Regions from separate parts of the Sporosarcina sp. P26b genome, predicted to be linked through region 2. Evidence: riboswitches for the same ligand, from Rfam matches in the RefSeq annotation. Region 2 holds a riboswitch; each other region holds the start of a gene.

Region 1 (4,750 bases), on a different contig from region 2:
GCGCGGTGACCTAGTGAAAATTCATTCAGCACAAGGGGTGTACCACCAAACGTATTCGTGCAAATGATATCAGCGCCAGCTTCTAAGTACTCATCGTGAATCTTTTCTAAAACATCAGGGCGTAACACACTCATGTATTCGTTACATCCATCGTATTCTTCTCCGCCGAAGTCCTCTGTCGAGAAATCTTCCGCTTGTAGCATCGTCCCCATCGCACCGTCAATGATCAGGATTCGTTTATCTAGTTGTTCTTCAATAGGATGTCTCTGCATGTAGTAATTCCCTCTCCTTCTGCTCGTCTAATTCCTTAATATACTCATACAACTCTAACGTCATATCGTAACGAAGGAATGGTGTAATTAGATAGATACCTTTAAAGTATTTCGCTGCTGTATCAAGAAGTTCTTTTGCGATTTCCAGGCCAACTTCTGTCGATTGATCTCGATCATCACTGCACTGGCGCATTCTTTCCAATACTTCATCGGAAAGCTTAATGCCAGGTACTTCGTGATGCAAGAACTCTGCGTTTCGAATATTCGTCAACGGCATAATCCCAATAAAAATCGGTGTGTCCAAATGCTTCGTTGCTTCATATACTTCTATGATTTTTTCTTTTGTATAAACAGGTTGAGTGATAAAGTAGTCTGCGCCCGCTTCGATTTTCTTATCTAGCCGCTGTACGGCACGTTCCACTACGCGTACGTTCGGATTGAATGCTGCTGAAATAGAGAAGTTGGCTTTTTTGCGCAATGGCTTTCCAGAGAAGGAAATACCTTCATTCAACTTTTTGATTAATTGTATTAACTCCATACTGTTCACGTCATAAACGCTCGTAGCCCCTGGGAAATCTCCCACTTTCGTTGGGTCACCTGTTACCGCCAGCACATCCGTGATACCTAGTGCATCCAAACCCATCAAATGTGACTGCAATCCAATAAGATTATGATCGCGACATGTCAAATGAACGAGCGGGCGAATATTGTGTTGCATTTTAATGATTGAGCCCATCGCCATATTACTGATACGAGGGGAGGCAAGTGAGTTGTCCGCCATTGTGATCGCGTCAACGCCTGCATCGTATAATACGTTCGCGCCTTTGACATAATCTTCTGTCTCTAAATGGCGCGGTGTATCCAACTCTACAATCACCGTACGCTCTGTTTTGGCTTTTATGTGAAGCGGTTGGTGTTGTACAGGACTCGCTTCTTGGATGACGATAGGTTTTGACGGCTGTACGACTTTTTCTGTAATAGGCGCAAGTCTAGCTAACTGCGTTTTGGCTGCTTTAATATGTTTAGGCGTTGTACCGCAACATCCACCGATTAACCGAACCCCTTGATCGCGTAGTAGTACGGCAGCACGACCGAAATACTCTGCCTCTGATTCATAGACTATTCGTCCATCTTCTACGTCTAATAGGCTGGCGTTTGGATAAGCTGATAAAAATGCTTTTTTCGGTAACGTGACATTATCGAATGCTTGAATCGTGTGGTAAGGTCCTAAGCGACAGTTGACGCCTACAACGTCTGCACCGAGAGACTCAAGTTGGTGAAGAGCATCGTTTAATGAAAGTCCGTTTTGAAGTACACCGGGGTCATGCATAGAAACTTGTGCAATTAATGGCACGTCCGTAACTTTCTTTAATGTGCTAACAACAGATGCTAATTCTTCAAAATCATAATAGGTCTCCAATAAAAGACCGTCGGGATCACCTGTTAATAATGCGTTTGCTTGTTCTAATACGACTTTTTCTATTTCATCCAATGTCGCATCACTTTTACGAATGCCACGTAGACCGCCGATTGTGCCAAGAACGAATTGTCCGCCAGGTGCTGCTGCGCGCTTTGCGATTTGGATGGCTGCTTTATTGAATTCCGTCACATGACTCTCCAAACCATATCGGGCCAATTTAATCGCGTTAGCGCTGTATGTGTTCGTTTGGATGATATCTGCACCTGCTGCGATGTAGTCTTGGTGAATTTGCTCTATAATTTCGGGCTTTTCTATGTTTAGCTCTTCATAACAATAATCAATTCCGTAAGAATATAAAATCGTCCCCATTGCCCCATCTGCTGTTAGGACATTTGTTTGTAGTTTCTCTAGCAATGACATGTTCCCATCTCCCCTTTGCTTTTCTAATCAAAAAAAGCCTTCAAGTATATTAGAAGGCTTTGTAATCTCAATGACTAGTTCCCTCTCATCTTTTCAGTGCGTCAACTTGACAGACTGCTGGAAGTAGCACCTTGCCTAAACGGCTGGTTGCTGAAGCGTCGACGGGCCAGTCCCTCAGCTTCTCTTGATAAGATACGATTCTTATTCAATTATTTTGATTATTCTAACCACATCATAGCGGCTTTGTTGTTCTTCGTCAAGTGAACATTCAGTGAAGTTCGTAGTCGGGATTTGCAACATAGAGAAATTGCGATATTTATGATAAAGTTAAAGGAGTAAATTGAAAAGGTGAGGAATTATGCGGTTCTTTAAATACTCATTTCCAATCGCTGTTCTTGTAGGTACTCTTGCTTGGATCATGATAGGTAATAGTTACGAAGAAGTTACTTATGATATGCGCGTGTACATTACGATTGCAGCTGCAATATTTAGTGGTTTAATTTCAAGCGTTCTGTTCCGTAAAGAAAAGGAAGAACAGATTGATAAGAAGAAGTAGGCTGTCAGCATGATGCTGCAGTCTTTTTTTTATTTATTTTTAGAGTTAACTTAAGAATAAATAGTGTTGACACAAGATGAGTTAACCTCTATTATTTTTATGGTAACTAATATAAAAAGAGGTGACATGATGGCAACTGCAACAGAGAGTCGACCGGTCAGTAGATTCAATGCACTAACCATTGTATACAGTGGAATGTTCGCATCATTAATGATGATTGGTGCAAATATTACATCCTTCGTGCCGTTTTTAGTAGTTGGTGGAGTACCTATTACATTGCAAACGTTTTTCGCAATCTTGTCGGGACTATTACTCGGCAGCCGTCTAGGTGCGTTATCAATGACGGTGTATATGTTAATAGGGCTAGCGGGTGCACCGGTTTTCGCAAGATTTTCAGGCGGATTCGGTCAGATATTAAGTCCGACGTTCGGTTTTATTGTTACTTTCATTCTAATTGCTTATGTAGCGGGAAAGATTGTCGAGCGAAATCAGACCCTGCCTGCTTTTATTACCGCAGCGCTAGTCGCTACCGCAATCAACTACATACTAGGTACAAGTTGGATGTATTTTGCGTATAAGATGTGGGCTGCTGCACCCGAGGTGTTTTCTTATAAGATTGCATGGCTATGGATGATGCCTCCACTGCCAAAAGATCTAATTCTAGCTGTGTTGTCAGGCATGTTTGCGTTCAGAATATCAAAACACTTGAAAGTGAGGCGTACATTATAATGAATTACCAACAACTCGCTACTAGAGTACTAGAAGGACATGTATTAACCGACGAGGAATCACTTGCACTATTAAACAGCCCAGATGAAGATTTACTATTATTGCTGCATGCAACGTACTCGATTCGATCACATTATTTCGGAAATAAAGTAAAGTTGAATATGATCATCAATACGAAATCAGGTTTATGTCCGGAGAACTGTGGTTATTGCGCTCAGTCCATCGTTTCAAAAGCGCCTGTCGAAAAGTATGCAATGATGAAATCAGAAGAGATACTTGAAGGTGCGGAGCGTGCGGCTGCCAATAAAGCAGGCACTTATTGCATCGTTGCAAGTGGACGGGGACCACGTGACAGTGAACTGGACATAGTCATTGACTCTGTTAAACAAATTAAAGAAAAGCATAAAGGAATGACGGTATGTGCTTGCCTAGGAATTTTGAAGCCAGGACAAGCGACTCGTTTGAAAGAGGCAGGAGTAGATCGCTACAACCACAACTTGAACACATCCGCAGAGCATCACGAAAGTATAACAACGTCGCACACATACGAAGATCGTGTAAACACTGTAGGATTGGCCAAAGAAGCAGGCATTTCTCCGTGTTCAGGCGTCATCGTCGGCATGCGTGAAACAAAGCAAGACATTATCTCTATGGCACGTAGCCTGCGCGAACTGGACGCAGACTCCATACCTGTAAACTTCCTGCACGCAGTTGATGGAACACCATTAGAAGGAACGTCAGAACTGGACCCACGCTACTGTCTAAAAGTCCTGTGTCTGTTCCGCTACATTAACCCTAGCAAAGAAATCCGTATCTCGGGTGGACGTGAAGTCAATCTAAGAAGTCTACAACCACTAGGTCTTTACGCAGCAAACTCTATCTTCATCGGTGATTACCTCACAACAGCGGGTCAAGAAAATGACCAAGATCTAAAGATGCTTGAAGACATGGGCTTCGAAGTCGACCTAGAACCAATGCGTAAAGAACCCATCACTATGTAAAGAGAAAAGAAGAAAACTTTTGGACAGTATATGACTGAAGACAATCCGCTATGAGGATTTGTTCTTCAGTCTTTTATTTTTTAATTGGTATTCTTTTTAGAAAGATTATAATAAGCGATCGTCAGTGAAACGCATCTGTTTGGAGCGTAATCAACAGTCCCTACCAACTCACTATGTTTTTGTCTGGTAACTAATTGAATAATAAATAGCCTAATGTGACAACCTAGCAACAGGTTTCCTTTCAGCCTAAACAGGTATACATACAAACAAATGAATTGCATCATGTCCGATTTTTGCGATACAATCAAGTCAAAGATAGTCAAAGTCAACTAGAACGTTGAGCGAAACGAGG
Region 2 (4,750 bases):
ACACCGTAGATTCCGCCAGTCCAACCTGTATTCACAAGGAATACTTTTGAGCCGTGCTCATCGATCTTCTTGCCAAGCATCTCTGCGTATGTTGCAGCAGGAAGTGGTAAGAATGGTGAGCCGAAGCAAGTAGAGAATGTTGGTTCAGGAGCAGTAATTCCACGCTCAGTTCCAGCAAGCTTGGAAGTGAAACCGCTCAAGAAGTGGTACATTGCCTGTTCTTTTGTAAGGATCGAGATCGGAGGCAATACTCCGGAAGCGTCGGCAGTTAGGAAGATAATATTCTTAGGATGACCAGCAACAGACGGTGTCACGATGTTATCGATATTTTCGATAGGGTAAGCGGCACGTGTGTTTTCTGTCAATGATTTATCATCATAATCTGGAATGCGCGTTACTTCATCCAATACAACGTTTTCTAAAACTGCACCGAAACGGATTGCTCCGAAAATTTCAGGTTCTTTTTCTGCAGAAAGATTGATACATTTTGCGTAACATCCACCTTCAATGTTAAATACGCCGTTATCAGACCAGCCATGCTCATCGTCTCCGATTAGTTTACGGTTAGCATCTGCTGAAAGAGTAGTTTTACCTGTTCCAGAAAGTCCGAAGAACAAAGCAACGTCGCCTTCTTCACCTACGTTTGCTGAACAGTGCATAGAAAGAATACCTTGTTCAGGTAGCAAGAAGTTCATAACAGAGAAAATAGATTTTTTCATTTCTCCTGCGTACTCTGTTCCACCAATCAAAACAATTCGTTTCTCGAGTGATACGATGATGAAAGTTTCCGAATTAGTGCCATCCACTTTTGGATCCGCTTTGAATGAAGGGGCAGCCAAAATTGTGAATTGCGATTCGTGTGCTTGTAATTCTTCTTCTGTTGGACGGATGAATAGCTGGTGAACGAATAGGTTCTGCCAAGCTAATTCATTGATTACTTGGATAGACAACTGGGAGTCTTTATCCGCGCCTGCAAATCCTTTAAAAACGAAGAGCTCGTCTTTTTCCTTCAAATGATCAATGACTTTCGTGTATAATGAATCAAAGATCTCTTCTGAAATTGGGCTGTTCGTGCTACCCCAATCTACTTTATCCTTAGACACTGCATCTTCAACGATGAATTTGTCCTTAGGTGAGCGTCCTGTGTACTTGCCTGTACGTGCAGTAATTGCGCCGTCTGCTGAAAGTTTAGCTTCGCCTCTTGCTGCTGCTTTTTCCGTTAATTCTGCTACAGACGCTTGGATCGTCACGTTGCTTCCACTAAGAAGACTTTTTAAACTATCATCAATTTTTGCAGATATCATATTTACATACCGTCCTTTGCGTAGTCGATTTATTTATCTTGATAAGAATATCCTAATTCGTAAATAGTATAACACATTAAGAATATTAATCTATACTAATGGAAAACTCAAGTGATTTAGAATAAAAAAATTGACAAAATCCAAACTTTTTAATAAGATGTGACATGAACGGATACTCTTATCCCGAGTTGGTGGAGGGTACAGGCCCTGTGAAACCCGGCAACCTGCAATAGACAGTAGTCTAGCGCGAAGGTGCCAAACCTGAAGCAAGGTTTAATTCCTTGGACGATAAGAGTGAAAGGTGCTGCGCGTGAAATTTTGCCTTTTACTCATGGATTGAATGTGAGTGAAGGGCTTTTTATATTGTCTAGCCCTGAATCCTTATGGTATATGCTTGACGTCTAGGCGTGGAACTTTACCAGGGACTTATGAGAGTACCGTATCATGATGCTTAATATAGGGGGAAACAAAATGACAAACCGTCGACTGTTTACATCAGAATCAGTTACAGAAGGCCATCCAGACAAGATGTGCGACCAAATTTCAGACGCAATTTTAGATGCGATCCTAACCGAGGATCCAAATGCGCGTGTGGCATGTGAAACGAGTATCACGACTGGACTCGTATTAGTAATGGGAGAAATCACTACGACAACGTACGTGGATATTCCAAAAGTAGTTCGCGATACTGTAAAGGAAATTGGATATGTTCGTGCGAAATACGGCTTTGATTACGAAACATCTGCTGTACTTACATCTATTGATGAGCAATCACCTGAAATTGCTGCTAGTGTCAACGTGGCACTTGAAGCGCGTGAAGGGTCTATGACAGATGAAGACATAGATGACATCGGAGCAGGTGACCAAGGTTTAATGTTCGGATATGCATGTAATGAAACACCGGAACTTATGCCTTTACCAATTAGTCTTTCTCATAAATTGGCACGACGTTTAGCAGAAGCACGTAAGGAAGAACTAATTCCTTATTTGCGTCCTGATGGCAAAACACAAGTAACAGTAGAGTATGATCAGGATAATAATCCAGTGCGAATTGACACGATTGTTATTTCCACACAACATCATCCTGAAGCTACACTCAAACAAATCGAGAAAGATATTAAAGAAGTAGTCATCGATGCAGTCGTTCCCAAAAACTTGTTGGACGAGCATACGAAATACTTCATTAACCCTACCGGCAGCTTCGTCGTTGGTGGTCCTCAAGGAGACTCCGGTCTAACTGGACGTAAAATCATCGTTGATACGTACGGTGGTTATGCACGACATGGTGGGGGAGCGTTCTCAGGTAAAGATGCTACAAAAGTGGATCGTTCCGCTTCTTATGCAGCTCGTTACGTAGCTAAGAACATCGTGGCAGCTGGACTAGCTGAGCACTGTGAGGTCCAGTTGGCATATGCGATTGGTGTAGCAAGCCCAGTTTCTATCTCGATCAACACATTCGACACAGGTAAACTATCCGAAACACAATTAGTGGAGTTCGTACGTGAATTGTTTGACCTTCGTCCGGCAGGCATTATTAAAATGCTCGACCTACGTCGTCCAATCTACAAACAAACAGCAGCGTACGGTCACTTTGGCCGCACGGATATCGAATTGCCATGGGAGCAGACGGATAAAGTGGAAGCGTTGAAAGAACTTGCTAGTAAAGTACGTGTAAAGCAATAATGGAGTGCAGAAAGGGGAAAACATTTCCTCTTTCTGCATTTTTTATTTATTTGCCGGCGTAATATGAAAAGGAATCAATTCATAATCTGCCTCTTCATAAGCTACTAGCAATCCTTGATCCTCAATGTCTTTTTTCAAAACAGTCTTTTGCTTTACTTCAACGTCAAATGAATAGCTAAATGGATAATTTTCCACCTTAATAGTGTGCTGATCTGCAAAATAGATCCCAATTCGTCCTATCGGTAATGCAGGGAAAATGCCTGTTGAAGGAATGCCGTCGCGAAAGAATATATGTTCATTCGCTTTGGCGACACCTGGATCATTCACACAACAATATAAAGAAAAGTTATCTCCAAGCTGAAGCAAGGCAAAATGCTTTTCAAATAATTCCTTATCAAAATCCTCGATTTCTTTATACAATCGTTCACGACGATTCTGTTCTCCCTCGATAAATAGCTTAGCTTCTTTTTCGTTATTACTCTGTATAAACTGTTCATAATGAAGACTACAAAGCATAGCTGCATAGTGGTCAATCTTTTCTACATCATCGATTCCTTGACGATAAAGTACTGTTTTAGGGAGAAGTGGGAAGTCAGTGAATCGAAAAGGTACCGACTTCGCATCATTCCAAAAAGGCTGTTTATCAAAAGGAGCCCAGCCGATGTCGTGGTTACGAATGGCAGTCAATACGGAATGACGCCATTGATCTTCAGGAAACATATCCTTTTTCCAGTGTTTCATTAATTCACCGGCTAGGTGTCCATGATGATGTTGTTGCACAAAGCTAAATGTTTTCTCGTGTTCACGTACAATCATCAACTCATCCTTTCTTGTCAGGAGGGACGCTATCATTTTTTATGATCTCTTCTTTAATTTCTTCCTTTACTTTTTCAATTTTCTCCATTTCTTCCTGATACATTTCTTCTGCTTCTGTTGTCCCGACAATCAGGGGCTCTTCATTGAAATCGATGCGTTTGCCATATCGTACAAGTTCATAAATAATCATACCGTTATTCGGTTTACCATTTACGGTTTTCATTGGAATGGAGTCAAATAAAACGAAATAGAAGGCGTAGAATATAAAACGGCTCCAAAATGTTTTAGACTCTTCAAGAAAGCCATTTGCAATCAGCGCATTTATTATGACTGCCACGATCACGTTAATCAAAATCGGCCCAGCATATATACATATATACGCGAAATTACTTTTTCTCTTTACTGAATCAAAAGAAAACCAGCTATTTACATGATAATATTTTCGTATATCTAAAACACCAAATTTAAAAAGCCTGGGTCCAGATCCAATAGTGAGTCTGGCATTTTTCACACCGAATAGACCACTAATTATAAAATAACCAGCTTCCCTTATAAACGTAACGGCAGGTAGAATGATAAAACTTGAAATGACCAAGCTAAGGAGATCCGCTAAACCGAACATATCGTGTCGACTCCTTCTATAAGTTCTTCTAATGATTCAATAGCTCTAACAGTAAAATACCCATTTTCCGCGAAATCAATCGTTTTGGTATTACTGTTTTATAAACATGCCATAATAAGTCATGTTTGATTTATGTAAGAGCGGGAAAATATAAAACATTAATCGAATACATGTAGTATTCGGAGGAGGAATAGGATATGGCGAAAATAGCGGTAGAAGTACCATTTGAAGACATTAAACAAGCATTAGAGGAAAAAGGACATGAAGTGAAGATGTTCGCAAGTGATGAACATGTAAGCGGCTATGATATGGGCGTAGTACGTGC
Region 3 (4,750 bases), on a different contig from region 2:
CTGATCCAATAGTTTTCTAGGTTCTTCACTGGCACCTAGTAATCTCGTCATATGGCAAGAGGGATGATAAGTCGCTTTTCCTGTCAATTTTGCTCCTACATTTTCGACTTGCAAAACATTCACAAGAAACTGTGTGAATTCATACGTTTTATCCGCTAGCTTCTGTGCTCGTGGTAACCAATTCGGATCGTCTTTAAAGACGTCCGGGTACAATTTAAACATTGTCGCACATGATCCAGAAGGTGTAACTACGTATTCAGCGTCCTCAAACGTCTTAATCATATTCTTCATAGCTGACTTTGAACTTTCAACATATCCACTGTTATAGGCAGGTTGTCCGCAACATACCTGTCCTTTGGGAAATGACAACTCACAGCCTTGTCTCTCCAATACTTCCACCATGTCTTTGCCTGCGTCTGCATAAAACATATCAACCAAACATGTTATAAATAAGCTAACCTTCATCCCTTTCACCTCTTCGCAATATCTTTATAGTCAACAGGTCATCAGATGACTAACTTTTTACATAGCATACTATACTTATCCTTCCATTAACAGAGCATTCATTCATTATTATTAAAAAATTCACTCAACGTATAGTGAGTGAACAGTGTTATTCATGTACCGACTGCCAATATGTCGTTAACACAGACTCTACATTCAACAAGTGGGCTTGCATGGTACTAGCCGCTTTTTCTGGTTGCTGTGATTGAATAGCTAAAAAGATCGCCTCATGTTCATCGTGTAAACGCTCTACTGTTGCTGTTTCTGTGTAGAGACAAATGCGACGCGTCTCTCTCATCGATTCACTCATCAACTCGGCTACTTGACTTAATAAGTTTAGCAATAACGGATTTTTTGTTGCTTCTGCGATGGCAAAATGAAAGTCCAGATCCGCTTTTTCTCCCAGTAGAATATCTCCGGCATGCTCCTTCATTTCATGAAGCGCCGTTTCCATTTTCTCCAAATCATCTGCTGTACGTGATTCCGCTGCATTCGCCGCCGCTCCGGTCTCCACTATTTTTCTTACAGCCAATAAGTGTTGAATATCCTGTTGATTCATAAGCATGGCACTTTGCAGAGGAAAGATTAGATCGACAGAAGAGAACTCCTTGACGTATGTACCCTCTCCCTGACGCATTTCAATCAGTCCTCTAGCACGTAATGTAGATAAGGCTTCACGGATTGTAGATCTGCCAACGGTAAAGTTTTCAGCCAGTTGCTGTACAGAGTCCAATTTGTCACCCGGTTTTAACTCTCCCGACTGTATAGAGTTCAATAAACTATCTGCTACTTCTTCATATATTTTCTTTGGTTTAATTTGCTTATATTTCATCTTGCTCACTCCGTCCTATCACTAACCCAGCTTATCTTCTCTAATTGTAATAAACTTTGCTTACAATCCTTGCCATCGCGGTAGCCTGATAAACTTCCGTCTTTTGCAATAACACGGTGACAGGGTACTACAATCAACACGGGGTTTTTACCTATTGCAGATGCCACCGCACGAACAGAAGATACATTTCCTATACGTTCCGCTATATTTGAATATGTACGAGTTTCCCCATACGGTATTTGTTGAAGGGCTTGCCATACTTGTTGCTGAAATAGTGTCCCTTTTAAATCGAAGGAAACCGTTGGGAAGTTCGTTATTGTACCTGATAAGTACTCTTTCAACTCACTTATATAGACTGTTAACTTCGTTTTGTCTTCTATTAATCCTTCCGTATCAGAGCGTTTCAACCATTCCTTTAATCGCTCTACACTATCGTCAGCCATTCCGACATAGCACAGTCCCTTTTCCGTAGCTGCCAGTGTCACTAGCCATTCATTAAATTCAAATTGTGTCCAATACACCAAAATATTCACTCTCCTTCATCCGAATAGTTTTAAGCCCACAGCCCCTAGAATAATGAGCGAAAGAAAGAAAAGACGTTTGAGGCTGGCGGATTCTTTGAAAATCAATATTCCCATCAACACGGCTCCAGCTGCTCCAAATCCTGTCCAAACCGCATAAGCTGTACTCATCTGAATTTCTCTCATCGCAAGTGACAAGAAAATAAAGCCGAAGCCAAATACCCCTACAATGAGAAATAATCGTTTAATGGAACGCTTTTGCAAGTAATAATTGATACTCATTACACCGAAAATTTCACCGAGACTGGCAATAGCTAAATACACCCATGCCATTATCAGCCACCTCCTTCTGCATCCACCTGATCATCGTCCGTTGTAAGCTTAATGCCAACTACGCCAATGACAATCAAACCGATGAACGATAGCGTAACCCATGTGAACGCTGCATGAAAGACGAATATATCCACTAATAGGATAGCGGCGGCGCCGGATCCTGTAAAGACTGCATACACCGTACCCGAAGGCAATTTTTCACAAGCCTTAATAATGAAATAAAAACTAAAGATAATGGCCACACCGGTTCCAGTCCATTGGAGTACTGTGTCAGAGTACCGAAGACCGACTACCCAGAGGATTTCTATAACTGCCGCCAATGCGACGTAACTCCAAGCCATAAGGAAGACTCCCCCCATCGTGATGCGTATCTAGTAAGTATAGCAAATATTTTACTGAAACAAAAAAATCATCTGATCACACTTTAAAGGAAGCTTGCATCTAGTATATCTGCATGATAGAATAAATCCGTCAACAGTTTTGCCTATATTGCGAATATTCTTATCGAGAGAGACGGAGGGATAGGCCCAGAGATGTCTCAGCAACCAGCCACAGGCACGGTGCTAAATCCAAGGGTGACAATCACCTTGAAGATGAGAATATTGTATACACTTGTATGTTCGAGGGCCTATTCGAAAAGAAGAGGTTCTTTTTTATTTTTTCTAGGGGGATGGATATTCATGACAAACAACGGATTAGAAACAAGACTAGTACAACTTGGCAACCATAGCGATGAGAAAACCGGCGCAGTCAACACACCAATTTACTTGTCAACAGCTTATCATCATCAAGGACTGGGCAAGTCAACCGGGTATGATTACACACGCACAAAAAATCCAACACGTTCTGTTTTAGAAGAAGGAATTGCAAACTTGGAATCAGGAGATCAAGGATTCGCATGTAGCTCTGGGATGGCTGCCATTCAACTAATATTATCTTTATTTAAGGCTGGTTCAGAATTATTGGCGCCTGAAGACTTATACGGCGGCACGTATCGCTTATTTAATCAATATGAAGAAATGTATAATGTGAAGACTCGTTACCTTTCGTTCAATGATGTAGCAGAAGTCGAGCAAGCGATTACAGATCAAACAAAAGCGATTTTCCTAGAAACACCTACGAACCCGCTAATGCAAAATATAACAATCCGTACGTATGCGGAATTGGCTCAAAAGCATAATGTATTGTTGATTGTCGACAACACATTCTTGACACCTTATTTCCAGCGCCCAATCGAAGAAGGCGCAGATATTGTCATCCATAGTGCAACAAAATATATCGGTGGACATAATGATGTTCTAGCAGGTCTTGTCGTCGCTAAGGGTGAAGAATTATGTGAACGGTTATTTACAAACCACAATGCAATCGGTGCTACATTGTCCCCTCTTGATTCATGGCTTGTTGTACGCGGTTTAAAGACACTGCACTTACGCATGAAACAACATGACGCAAATGCAAAGGCGATGGTATCATATTTAGAACAAGAACCTCTTATTGTAGATGTGCTCTACGCAGGAATCGGTGGTATGTTGTCATTCCGAGTGCAGAACAGTGAGTGGGTTGGACCATTCCTAGAGAGTATGAATCTAATTTCATTTGCGGAGAGTTTAGGAGGAGTCGAAAGCTTCATCACGTATCCAACTACGCAGACGCATATGGATATTCCATTGGAAGAACGTAATCGTCGCGGAGTAGATGACCGACTGCTGCGTTTCTCAGTGGGCGTGGAAGACGTGGAAGATTTAATTGCAGATGTGAAACAAGCACTTTACGCTGCAAAAGAGGTAGTAGAAGGTGTCAAAGTACAATAATGTATGACCAACAGCTTAAACAGTCAATTTCATTTTGACGGTTCAAGCTGTTTTTGATTTGATCGAAATAACACGAATAACTTCATTAGTTAGACGTTAAAGTATATAATAGAATGAGAAATACGAATACAATTGGAGGCGGCTTTAATGAAACGATTAGAAAATAAAGTAGCAGTAGTAACAGGTGCCGGATCTGGTATTGGACGAGAAATCGCTGAACTATATGCCCGTGAAGGTGCAAAACTGATCATTGCAGATATGAATATGGAAGGTGCAGAAGAAACTGTCCAGACTATCATAAGTGCAGGCGGTGAGGCTCTTGCGGTTAAAACAAACGTTACCATTGAAGAAGATGTACAAAACATGATTGATACAGCTGTTGAGCAATTCGGCACACTGGATATTCTAGTAAACAATGCGGGGATCATGGACAATATGTACTCTGCTGCTACAGTAACTGATGATGTATGGGACAAAGTTTTGGCAATCAACACAACAGGAGTAATGCGGGCAACTCGTAAAGCACTAGCTATATTCGAAGAGAAAAAAGCAGGTGTTATCGTTAATATGGCATCTATTTCAGCGGTCACTGGCGGACGTGGCGGTCTCGCATATACGGCGTCAAAACACGCAGTTGCAGGTATGACAAAAAGTGTCGCCTCTCAATTTGGCCCATTAAACATACGCTGTAATGCAATTGCTCCCGCACAAATACCGACCAACATTACAAACAGTTTAGTTCAACCTGA
Region 4 (4,750 bases), on a different contig from region 2:
CGCACTACAAAACGCAGCATCTGTAGCGGCAATGTTCTTGACTACTGAAGCTGTTGTTGCAGACCTACCAGAACCAGCAGGTGGCGGTGGAATGCCTGATATGGGCGGTATGGGTGGAATGGGCGGCATGATGTAAGAAAGAAAGGAACCCTTTCATACTAGGGTTTTGTGTCATGCATCATCATTTTTGATGCCTAAAACTTATTTTTGATCATTATAAGGCTCGAGAGCTTCTCATTAGTTGACTAAACTTTTGAGAGGCCTTTTTTTGTTTTTCTTTTGTAATGTGTAAATAAACTTGTGTAGTCGTTTCATCATCCTTATGTCCTAACTAACATAGGGGGTTAGTAGAACTTAAGCTTGAAATTTAACGTGGTGTTTACTCCATTGAAAAGAGAGCCAATATGGACTATTTAACAGTATTATACAATCGCTGCTATCTGGAAAGTACCAAAAATGAGTGGCTTAAAAAAGCATCCTGGAACAATGAAAGCATCATATGCATCGCATGTGATATCGATAACTTTAAGCAAATTAATGATGAATACGGACATCTAGTGGGTGACGCTGTTATGAAGCAGATTAGTCAATACTGCTCAACGATTTTTAGAGAATCGGACTTAATGGGTCGATTTAGTGGAGACAAATTCGTCGTTATCCCGAAAGGCATTTCACTTGAGGGTGGGAAAAAGAAAGCCGAGCAGCTATCGGAAACGATTAAAAGTATAGAAGTGGAATACGAAGGAAAGTTCGTTTCAATCACCGCAAGTGTTGGGTTGGTCGATAACGCAAAAGGGAAAGTGTCGGATCTTAAGGAATTATTCAATTCCGCAGATATCGTACTCTGTTAGGCAAAAGAGACTGGAAAAAACCAAGTTTGCGTTGTCGGTTAAAAAATGACTGCCCGTGAAATGGACCTAAAAATAGCCATCTCCGGCATGCATCTGGAGATGGCTGTTTTTATCAATCCTATTTACACTATTCCCTCTCAACCGGAACAGTCGCATCATGCAAATGTTTTCCAAGGTCGGCGTGGAAACTTGCTTTCTGCTCGTCACTCCAACCCAGCTCTTTACTCATCATTTCAAGGACGGGCACTTTCCACTCGTTCACCCATTGGATATCGAACAGTAATGCTCCCGTACGTCGCCAAAAAAAGTCGATGGGTGTACGGACGAATTCATCTGTGATTGAGTAAAGAACTTGCGCATATAGGTAGAGGGGCAGTCCGGAATCTTGCGCCGCCTGCTCATTTTTCTGTATTAAATCAAAAAGGATATCTACATTTGAGCCATACTTTTTCACGAGGGACTGCGCTCTTTCTTGGTCCAATCCGAGCTGTACGCCTTGTTTGATCTTCCGGTACATGAACGTTTCAAAGTTTCGGGAACCTCCGACGTGTCCGCCCGAAATGGGCATATTCTTCGTGCTGGACGGAGAAAATATTGTTCCTGTATCTGTTTTGAGTTTTGATGCGACGACATCTACAATCGTTTCCGCCATTTTTCGATAGCCCGTCAATTTGCCACCAGCAATTGTGATTAAGCCTGAAGCGGACGCCCAAATCTCATCTTTCCTTGAAACTTCGGATGCGCCTTTGCCCTTTTCATTGATCAAAGGCCGTAACCCAACCCAGCTGGATTCAATATCACTTGCTGAAATGGTCAACTTCGGAAAAATGAGTGCGATTGCGTCCATCAAATAATCGCGGTCGCTTACGGTCATTCGGGGATGAACCATATCCCCTTTGTAGTCAGTGTCTGTCGTCCCGACGTACGTTTTCCCGTCCCGTGGGATTGCCAACACCATCCGGCCATCTGGCGTGTCAAAGTAAACAATCTGATTCAAAGGGAATACACTTTGGTCGAAAACGAGATGAATGCCCTTCGTCAAACGAATTTCCCGTGCATCCAAGGAGTTGTCTTTCTCCCTCAATGTATCCACCCATGGACCGGCGGCGTTCACTATTGTTTTTGCGCGTATTTCACTAGTTTTGCCGCTCAATTGGTCAACTACGCTTACGCCTGCAACTTTTCCTTCATTGTAAATAAAATCGGTCACTTTTGTATAATTGAATACAGTCGCGCCTTGACTGACAGCTTCTTTCATCACTTCAATCGTCAGTCGGGCATCATCCGATCGGTATTCAACGAAACGGCCAGCCCCAAGTAACCCTTCAGCCCTGAGTTTAGGCTCCGCATGCAACGCTCTTTCTCTGGTCAACATGCTTTTTCGTTCTTCTTTTTTCACGCCCGCCAAAAAATCATAGACGCGTAAACCGATAGAGGTAGTGAATTTACCCATTGATCCGTCCTTATAAATCGGCAAAAGCAGCCACTCGGGCTTCGTCACATGGGGTCCATTTTCATAGACAACTGCCCGTTCCTTGCCTGTTTCCGCAACGATCTTCACTTCAAGGTTTTTCAGGTATCGCAAGCCGCCATGAATCATTTTTGTAGAACGGCTGGACGTCCCTGCAGCAAAATCCTGCATTTCCACAAGCACCGTTTTCATGCCACGGCTGGCAGCATCCAAGGCAATTCCAGCCCCCGTAATGCCGCCCCCGATGATTAATACATCAAATTCTTCTGCTTGTACTGTTGAAAGTACTTCACTTTTTAGTAACGCATTAGGATGTTCAGTCATTTTAGTTAAAGCCTCCACATATTTTATTCGTTCACTAATTATACTACAATTTAGATTACTAAATCTCTTGATTTACAAAACGTTTAGAAAATGCAATATGTGGTCAGTGTTTTAACTATTTGATGGGTTTCAATTAAATAGACAATGGGTAAAAGTCATGCTATAATTTCATATAACATTGTGCGAATCTAATGGTAATTAAAAATAATAAATATACTCTTATCAGGAGCAGGCGGAGGGAAAAGCCCGATGAAGCCCGGCAACCGACTCAATTGAGCACGGTGCTAATTCTTACAGCATTTATGCTGAAAGATAAGAAGTTGTGTGAAAAACCTCTTCTTAACTGAAGGGGTTTTTTTATCATCATAGACGATGCAGAAGGAGGATAAAACATGAATATATCAAGTAGTCATCAGGAACTGGCAACCTATGCATTCTTAGAATTCGATGAAATTGTGAAGTATGTTAAAAAGCGTGGCTTCTTTAGTGAACAAGAACAAGTTGTTGTGACGGAAGTAAGTGATGGGAAGATCAATCATGTTTATCGATTAACGGGAGAACAGAAGAGCTTGATACTCAAGCAGGCTGTACCTTACGCGAGGATTGTAGGAGAGTCAATGCCTATCCCGATCGACCGGGTCGTTCTCGAAGCAAAAGTATTACAGGAATACGATAACATCATTCCCGGTTCTGTTCCGAAAGTGCTCCATCTGGATGAAATCATGGCGATTGTTGTGATGGAAGACATGCATCCGATGGAAATGGGGCGCACAGCTTTGAATAATGGGACGGAATCTGCCATATTTGCTAGAGACATAGGTGTATTCAGTGCGAAAACGAGCTTTTATACGTCCGATTTCTACCTAGATCCAAAACTAAAGAAAGAGTTGAATGCCTCTTTTGCAAATCCGGCCATGCGAGAAATGACGGAAGAACTCTCTTTCGATTGTCCCTACAATATGCATGACAGCAATTTCTTTGAAGAAGGCTTGAAAAATGATGTGTTATTTCTGAGTCAAGACCACCGTTTACAGCTGGAAGTGGCGAAGTTGAAACGTAAATTCATGACAAAAGCAGATGCGCTCATTCATAGCGACTTACATAGTGGTGCCATATTTATGGGACAAGACAAAACAGTTGTTTTCGATACCGAGTTTGCTTGTTTTGGGCCGTTCGGGTTTGACATGGGGCATTTTATCGCGAGCCTACTGTTGAATGGCATCGGTCACCCTGAATTTAAAACGAAGCGCTATGAACAAGCGCGGGAAACCTGGTATGCGTACACAGAGACATTCGCACAAGTTTGGAGAGAAGAATCCAATGAGCCTTATACACAACTCGACGGTTTTCTGACGCATGTTATGGACGAAAGCTTTACCGATATGCTGGGGTATGCAGGATGCGAATTGGTCCGCCGCTCTATCGGTATTGCCCAAATTGACGATTTAAATTATGAACAAGATGAAGAAAAACGTATGGCCAGAAGGAAAAAAGTGTTGGAGCTCGGGAAGTATTTGATACTTAACCGTAATACAATACGCTCTCTCGAAGAATTGGAGAGCTGGTTCATCGACAGTAGTCACAAGGAGGAATTTTAATGGGAGTTACAGCCACTTATCTATTTCCGACACATCTAGAGCAAGAAAAAATAGCGGAGCAACATGCACTCGGGCTCACAATCGGGTCTTGGACAGACATTCCGCATCTTGAACAGCAGCAACTGAAGCACCATAAAGGTGAAGTCGTTTCTGTGGAAAAAGGGGAAGTGAAGGATATGGTAAAAATCTTTTATCCGTCCGCTAACTATTCGGCAGATCTTCCCGCGATTTTCACGACAGTCTATGGCAAGCTATCCTTTTTTGAAGGCTATGAATTAATCGATTTGGATTTTGGCAAACAATTGCTTGCACAATTTCCAGGTCCGCGCTTCGGTACAAAAGGAATTCGTGAACAGTTGAATGTCATGGATCGCCCATTGCTGAAAGCCATCTTCAAGGGAGTCATGGGAAGGGATCTGTCCTTTTTCTCCGGCCAACTGGAAGAATTGCTAGCTGGCGGTGTCGATCTTATCAAAGACGATGAAATTCTTTTTGAGAATGAATTA

What was found. Region 2 has a riboswitch for S-adenosylmethionine ahead of metK (methionine adenosyltransferase). Riboswitches for the same ligand answer to the same signal wherever they lie in the genome.
Region 1: linked by a shared signal. The riboswitch ahead of CSV69_RS06435 (bifunctional homocysteine S-methyltransferase/methylenetetrahydrofolate reductase) and the one ahead of metK (methionine adenosyltransferase) in region 2 are both predicted to bind S-adenosylmethionine.
Region 3: linked by a shared signal. The riboswitch ahead of CSV69_RS10710 (methionine biosynthesis PLP-dependent protein) and the one ahead of metK (methionine adenosyltransferase) in region 2 are both predicted to bind S-adenosylmethionine.
Region 4: linked by a shared signal. The riboswitch ahead of mtnK (S-methyl-5-thioribose kinase) and the one ahead of metK (methionine adenosyltransferase) in region 2 are both predicted to bind S-adenosylmethionine.

Annotation. Positions count from the first base shown of each region.
Region 1 is NZ_PDYW01000004.1:157,924-162,673, reverse strand. Features, by position in the region: gene metH (methionine synthase) at 1-272, opposite strand, end outside; gene CSV69_RS06435 (bifunctional homocysteine S-methyltransferase/methylenetetrahydrofolate reductase) at 253-2,112, opposite strand; SAM riboswitch class I at 2,195-2,306, opposite strand; gene CSV69_RS06430 (hypothetical protein) at 2,471-2,668, shown strand; gene CSV69_RS06425 (biotin transporter BioY) at 2,795-3,397, shown strand; gene bioB (biotin synthase BioB) at 3,397-4,398, shown strand.
Region 2 is NZ_PDYW01000001.1:15,601-20,350, forward strand. Features, by position in the region: gene pckA (phosphoenolpyruvate carboxykinase (ATP)) at 1-1,304, opposite strand, end outside; SAM riboswitch class I at 1,480-1,599, shown strand; gene metK (methionine adenosyltransferase) at 1,776-2,987, shown strand; gene CSV69_RS00130 (DUF3891 family protein) at 3,030-3,839, opposite strand; gene CSV69_RS00135 (hypothetical protein) at 3,808-4,425, opposite strand; gene CSV69_RS00140 (YkuS family protein) at 4,623-4,750, shown strand, end outside.
Region 3 is NZ_PDYW01000010.1:49,193-53,942, reverse strand. Features, by position in the region: gene CSV69_RS10735 ((Fe-S)-binding protein) at 1-465, opposite strand, end outside; gene CSV69_RS10730 (FadR/GntR family transcriptional regulator) at 614-1,336, opposite strand; gene CSV69_RS10725 (methylated-DNA--[protein]-cysteine S-methyltransferase) at 1,342-1,857, opposite strand; gene CSV69_RS10720 (DMT family transporter) at 1,876-2,190, opposite strand; gene CSV69_RS10715 (DMT family transporter) at 2,193-2,531, opposite strand; SAM riboswitch class I at 2,689-2,790, shown strand; gene CSV69_RS10710 (methionine biosynthesis PLP-dependent protein) at 2,871-4,001, shown strand; gene CSV69_RS10705 (glucose 1-dehydrogenase) at 4,149-4,750, shown strand, end outside.
Region 4 is NZ_PDYW01000022.1:2,123-6,872, forward strand. Features, by position in the region: partial or broken gene CSV69_RS16920 (hypothetical protein) at 1-136, shown strand, start outside; gene CSV69_RS13765 (GGDEF domain-containing protein) at 387-851, shown strand; gene CSV69_RS13770 (glycerol-3-phosphate dehydrogenase/oxidase) at 979-2,646, opposite strand; SAM riboswitch class I at 2,863-2,965, shown strand; gene mtnK (S-methyl-5-thioribose kinase) at 3,039-4,244, shown strand; gene CSV69_RS13780 (2,3-diketo-5-methylthiopentyl-1-phosphate enolase) at 4,244-4,750, shown strand, end outside.